Regions from separate parts of the Arthrobacter sp. 2RAF6 genome, predicted to be linked through region 2. Evidence: predicted binding sites of a transcription regulator. Region 2 holds the regulator's gene; the other holds the start of a gene.
The links. The regulator HspR, encoded in region 2, represses chaperone genes until heat shock. The targets are predictions, from matches to a motif close to AAGTTGAGTCNNNNNGACTCAACTT.
Positions count from the first base shown of each region.

Region 1 (3,235 bases), on a different contig from region 2:
CTTCCTTCTTGTCCGCCTTGTCCGCACGGAGCGCAGCGAGACGTTCAATGGACGCCGCATCGGTCTCACGGGCGAGGGCCAGTTCCTCCATGGTGAGACGGTCCACGGCACGGCGAAGCTGGTCGATTTCCTCTGGAGCCGAGTCGATTTCCATGCGCAGGCGGGACGCGGACTCGTCCACGAGGTCGATCGCCTTGTCCGGCAACTGGCGGCCCGAGATGTAGCGGTTGGAGAGTGTAGCGGCAGCCACGAGGGCGGAGTCTGCTATCGCTACCTTGTGGTGGGCCTCGTAGCGCTCCTTGAGGCCGCGGAGGATACCGATGGTGTCCTCCACGCTCGGCTCGCCCACGTAGACCTGCTGGAAGCGGCGTTCCAGGGCAGGATCCTTCTCGACATTCTCGCGGTACTCGTCCAGGGTGGTGGCGCCGATGAGCCGCAGCTCGCCGCGGGCCAGCATCGGCTTGAGCATGTTGCCCGCGTCCATGGCGCTTTCGCCGGTGGCACCGGCGCCCACCACCGTGTGGATTTCGTCGATGAATGTGACGATCTGCCCGTTGGAGTTCTTGATCTCCTCCAGAACGGCCTTGAGCCGTTCCTCGAATTCGCCGCGGTACTTCGCACCGGCCACCATGGAGGCGAGGTCCAGCGCGATCAGGGTCTTGCCCCGCAGGCTCTCCGGGACGTCGCCGGCCACCATGCGCTGGGCAAGACCTTCAACGACGGCGGTCTTGCCGACCCCGGGTTCCCCGATCAGCACGGGGTTGTTCTTGGTGCGGCGGCTCAGGACCTGGACGACCCGCCGGATTTCGCTGTCCCGCCCGATCACGGGATCCAGCTTGCCGGAGCGCGCGACGGCTGTGAGGTCCGTACCGTATTTCTCGAGCGCCTGGAAGGTGTTTTCCGGGTCTTGCGAGGTGACTTTCCGGTCGCCACGGACACCCGGCAGGGCGGCGAGGAGCGCTTCGTGGGAGGCGCCGGCGTCGCGCAGTAGCTTCCCTACGGCGTCGCTACCGGCGGAGAGCCCCAAAAGAAGGTGCTCAGTGGAGACGAAGGAGTCGCCGAGTTTCTCGGCCTCGTTCTGGGCGGCCTGGATGGCCTGCATGGAAGGACGGGAAAGCTGCGCTTGTTGCACGGAGCTGCCCGACGACGACGGCAGGGCCTTGATGGCCGAACTCGCCTGCACGCTCACGGCATCCGGGTCCGCTCCAGTGGCGCGCAAAAGCGCCACGGCGACGCCTTCGCGCTGGTCCATGAGCGCCTTGAGCAGGTGGGCCGGCTCCAGCTGCGGATTTCCGGCGGTGGAGGCGTTCATGGCCGCCGCGGAAAGAGCCTCCTGGCTCTTGGTGGTGAATTTGACGTCCATGGAAGAGCTCCTTTCGGGAGTAGACTGTTTTCAAAGTTGAGTCTACTATGCTCAACTTTGACCAATTATCCCTCTGCTCCATGTTTGCCGACGGCGAAACTGCTGTCTATAGCCCTGCCCGCTTAACGCGGCACCCGCCGTTCCACCCGCCGTCGTACGATATGCACATGGCACCCTTCACAGTCACTCGCAATGCGTTGATCCCCGCCGCGCCCTCCGACATCTTCCCCTTCGTCAACAACTTCCACGAGTGGACCAAATGGTCTCCATGGGAAGCCGTCGACCCCAAGCTGAGCCGGAGCTACTCGGGCAACGAATCCGGCGTCGGAGCTAAGTATGCCTGGAGTGGCAACAACAAGGCTGGCACCGGAACCATGGAAATCGTCGGCTCGGATGAGCCCGGCAAGATCGACATCCGCCTCGAATTCACCAAGCCGATGAAGGCCGTCAACCCCACGGGGTTCACGTTCGTACCCGAGGGGGACGGCACCCGCGTCACCTGGACGATGTCCGGTGAGAACAAGGGCCTCGGCAAGATCTTCGCCTTGTTCATGAACATGGAGAAGATGGTGGGCGGCGACTTCGAAAAGGGCCTGACCGCACTCTCAGCCGTAGCCACCCGGAAAAACTCCTAGTTTCCCGGGCGCAGGCCATGGCCGTCTACGTCGATCCGCCGCTGTGGCCCGCGCACGGGACCGTGTTTTCCCACCTCGTCTCGGACACCTCGCTCCAGGAGCTGCATGCGTTCGCCGAGGCCGCGGGGATCCCCGAGCGCGCCTTCGACGGCGACCACTACGACGTCCCGGAACGCCGATACCAGGATCTCCTGTCCGCAGGCGCCATCCCCGTGGAGGCCCGGATCTTGGTGCGGAAACTGATCGCGAGCGGCTTGCGGATCCCCGCGCGCCAACGGAGCAAGGCCCTCACCGTGCCCTTGCTGGAGCGCTGGAATTCGACACTTCCGGGACATGAGGAGCTGGGTTTCGAGCTTCTCGAACGCTGGGGCGAGGACCATCGGAAGTACCACAGCCGCACGCATTTGCTGGCGGTCCTGGAAGCCCTGGATCTCCTCACCGAACCCGGGCCGCCCGTGCGCTCAGTAACGTTGGCCGCGTGGTTCCACGACGCCGTCTACGAGGGAATCGCCGGGCAGGACGAGGAGCAGTCGGCCAGGCTGGCCGAGGACCGACTTGCCACTGCGGGACTTCCCGGGCCCGTGATCGACGAAGTCGCCCGGCTGGTCCGGCTGACCTCCACCCACAGCCCCGAACCGGAAGACCACACGGGCGCCCTCTTGTGCGACGCCGATCTGTCCATCCTCGGCGCGGAACCCGCGGCTTACGCCCGCTACCTGGCTGCTGTGCGCGAGGACTACGCCCACGTCAGCGATGCAGACTTCGCCGCGGGCCGGGCCGCCGTCGTCCGTCAACTACTCGCCTTGGATCCGCTCTTCCACAGCGAACGCGCAAAGGGCCTGTGGCTCGATGCCGCCCGCCGCAACCTGGGGGCCGAACTGTCATGACCACGGCGGGGACGGTGCGCCGGCAGCTTCCGTTCACGGTGAGATTTGAATGGGGGCTCGACGGCGCCCGTGCGGTTGCGTCCGGAGCGGACCTCGCCGTCGTGGTTGACGTCCTCTCTTTCACCACCTGCGTCAGTGTCGCCGTTGACCGGGGTGCCATCGTGTTCCCCTACCCGTGGAAGGACGCCGGGGCCGAGGATTTCGCCGCCCACCATGATGCGCAAGTGGCTGGTCCGCGGGGTGGAGGCGGACTGAGCCTTTCGCCGTCGAGCTTGCGGGACGCGCGGACGCTGAACCGCGTGGTGCTGCCTTCGCCCAACGGTTCTTCCATCGCTCACAAACTCGCCCGG
Region 1 covers NZ_JBFRGF010000035.1:29,369-32,603, reverse strand. The annotation lists gene clpB (ATP-dependent chaperone ClpB) at 1-1,363, opposite strand, end outside; gene AB4Z38_RS20230 (SRPBCC family protein) at 1,531-1,998, shown strand; gene AB4Z38_RS20225 (DUF4031 domain-containing protein) at 2,016-2,885, shown strand; gene AB4Z38_RS20220 (2-phosphosulfolactate phosphatase) at 2,882-3,235, shown strand, end outside.
Region 1: the regulator HspR is predicted to act here: its motif matches at 1,397-1,421, upstream of clpB (ATP-dependent chaperone ClpB).

Region 2 (3,235 bases):
CGCAGTTCGCGGATGCTGCCCGTCGAGCGAATGAAGCAGGTTTCGACCTCCTCGAGCTCCATGCCGCGCACGGCTACCTGCTTTCCTCGTTCCTCTCGCCGGTGTCCAACCGCCGCACGGACGAATACGGCGGCAGCTTGGAGAACCGGCTGCGGTTCCCCTTGGAAGTGTTCGACGCCGTCCGCGCGGCCTGGCCTGCCAGCAAGCCTTTGACGGTACGCATCTCCGCGACGGACTGGATCGAAGGCGGCAACACCTCGGATGACTCACTGGACATCGCGCGGGCATTCGTGGTCCGCGGCGCCGCGGGGATCGACGTCTCCACTGGCCAGGTCGCCAAAGAAGAACAGCCGGCCTTCGGCCGCAGCTACCAGACGCCTTTCGCCGACCGCATCCGGCAGGAAGTTGCCGCGCCGGCCGGAGCTGCCGTCATCGCCGTCGGCGCCATCTCCAGCTACGACGACGTCAATTCCATCCTCCTTGCGGGACGGGCAGACCTCGTGGCCCTGGGCCGGACGCACCTGTTCGACCCCCAGTGGACACTCCACGCCGCAGCCGAGCAGGAATACCAGGGCCCCGGCGCGCAGTGGGTGCCGCAGTTCCGGGCGGGCCGACGCAAACCGCCGAGCTCCCGCACCGACGCCGTGCGCCCCCGGCTGTCCCTCTTGAAAGAGCCCGCGTCCGACGCCGACAACACGCACCTGCGCTGGACCGCGACATCAGTCTCCGCGCCCGCGCTGGCCAACTAGGCTGAACCGCATGGCTATCATCCATCGAGCAACCCTAAGTCCCAGCAAACTTGAACTCATCGAAAAGTATCTGCGCGTCCAGCCGTGGTTCACCAAAGACGGGTCCGCACCGACCGAGCTGCTCGGCGCGTACCGCTTCGATGATCCGGACGGCGAAGTCGGCCTCGAGACCCATCTGGTCTCCCGCGGCGGCAAGCTCTATCAGGTTCCCCTGAGCTACCGGGGTTCGGAATTGGCTGGTGCCGGGGACTCGCTTCTTGGCACCATGGAACACTCCGTTTTGGGCAAGAGGTGGGTGCACGACGCCTGCGCCGATCCCGTCTACGTCACTGCCCTCGCCACCGCCATCCTCACGGGACAGCGGGAAGCCGAACAGTTCGTGGAAGTGGACGGCGCCCTGGAGCCACGCACGAGTTCCGTCGAGGTCAAGGGCAGCGGAACGCCTGGAAGCAAAGTCCCCGCACTGAGCCCAACGGCTCCGATCACTCAGGACGCCGTCACGAGCATCGACGGCGGTGAGCTCACACTGTTGGTCAATCGCGTCCTGGATCTGGCGACGCCTGGCTCGGATGATTCTGCTGCCCTGAGTGGCACGTGGGCCGGGCAGGAAGCGCCGGTTCTGCTGGCGTCCCTCTCGCAGGCCTAAAGGACTACTCCCCCGGACGCGGCCGCCACACCACAACTGCCTGTGACCGCGCCCGGGGGCGCTGCCCGCGGGCGAGGCTGACGACGTCGCCCGCCGCTCCGGCCGCAAAAACGCGGGCCTCCATCGGGCTCCGCCGGCGTTGCAATTCCTCGCTCAACTCGGCCAGACGGAACTGCAGCGCGGCCACCTGGTTTTCGAGCTCGAGGATGCGCTTGATTCCCTCGAGGGACACGCCCTCCTGGGAGAGTCGCTGGACCTCGCGCAAGCGGTCGATGTCGCGTTGGGAGTAACGCCGGGACTTGCCCGGCGCACGGCTCGGCGACACGATGCCGAGGCGGTCGTACTGGCGCAGGGTCTGCGGGTGCATTTCAGCCAGTTCGGCCGCGACGGAGATGACGAAGATCGGCTGGTTGATGTCGATGCCCATGCCTACGTCCCTCCCGTGTCTTCTTCCGCTACAAACGGGCCTTGGCGGCCAGGTCGTGACGAGGATCGGCGTCGGCGGTGGCTGCGGCGAATGCCTTGACGGCCTCCTCGGCCTGTTTGTTGAGGTTCTGCGGGACGGAGACGTCGATCGTCACCAGCAGATCGCCGGCGCCCTTCGATGTCTTGACACCGCGGCCCTTAACCCGGAGCGTGCGCCCGGAAGGCGTGCCGGCCGGGACGCGGACGGTGACGGTGTCGCCGTCGAGCGTTGGCACGTGGATGTTGGAACCCAAGGCGGCCTCCGCGAAAGTGACCGGCACATGGATGCGAATGTTGTCGCCGTCGCGGTTGAAGAAATCGTGGGGCTTGACGTTCACCGTGATGATGAGGTCCCCGTTGCCGGCGGCACCCGGGTTTCCCTTGCCGCGCTGGCGGACCTTCTGGCCGTCCCTGATACCCGCGGGAATCTTCACGTCGATGACGTTGCCGTTGCTTTCGCGCAGGCTTACCGTGGTGCCGTGAATGGAGCCGGCAAAGGAAATTGAGGTCGACGCCGTGCGGTCGCTGCCCTTTTGGGGGGCGCGCTGGAAACCGGTTTGTCCACCGCCGAAGCCGCCGCCGAAGAGGTCAGCGAACTCGGGCGGGATACCGCCGGCCCCTGCAGGCTGGCGTGCGCCGCCGCCGAAAAGGCCGCCGAACAGGTCCTCGAAGCCGCCATTGGCCGGCCCGCCGCGAGCTGCGCCCGGTGCGAAGCGTGCCCCGCCCATGGCGCGAATGGCATCGTACTGCTGGCGCTCCTCGGCATCCGAGAGTACCGAATAGGCCTCCGAGATGTCCTTGAACTTCTTTTCCGCAGTAGCATCCCCGGAATTGGTGTCCGGATGGTACTTCCGCGCAAGCTTGCGGTACGCCTTCTTAATATCAGCGTCAGAGGCGTCCTTGGCGACACCAAGGATGGCGTAAAAATCCTTCTCAACCCAGTCCTGGCTGGCCACTCGGCTTCTCTCTTTCGTTTCTGGTTAAGTTTGCGCTCCGCTGGATAGGGGGCCGTGCCCGCTTCGCGGTGCCCGCCACGCCGCGGCCCCCTATCCAGCTGCGCTGCGCTTATCCCACCTTAGGTGAGACGACCGCCTGAGCGGAGCGAGGCAAGGGGCCCGGGAGTGGCATCGGGCCTGCCGAAGCCGGGTGGCCAAGGATCGCAGATCCTAGGCCACCCGGCGAAGGGGCGGGGCCCCTTGTCTCGTTTCGCGGTGCTGCCCCCTCATCCGCGAAGGTGCGGTGAGCACACACCTAACGCAATGAGTACAACTAGGCCGGCACAGCCACAATCACCTGGGCCGCGCGCAGCACGCGGTCGCCGGACCGGTAGCCGGAGCGCAGCACTTGGCTGACAGTGTCTACTTCGATGTCCCCG
Region 2 covers NZ_JBFRGF010000005.1:254,214-257,448, forward strand. The annotation lists gene AB4Z38_RS06255 (bifunctional salicylyl-CoA 5-hydroxylase/oxidoreductase) at 1-749, shown strand, start outside; gene AB4Z38_RS06260 (CG0192-related protein) at 760-1,395, shown strand; gene AB4Z38_RS06265 (heat shock protein transcriptional repressor HspR) at 1,400-1,822, opposite strand; gene AB4Z38_RS06270 (DnaJ C-terminal domain-containing protein) at 1,851-2,816, opposite strand; gene AB4Z38_RS06275 (nucleotide exchange factor GrpE) at 3,130-3,235, opposite strand, start outside.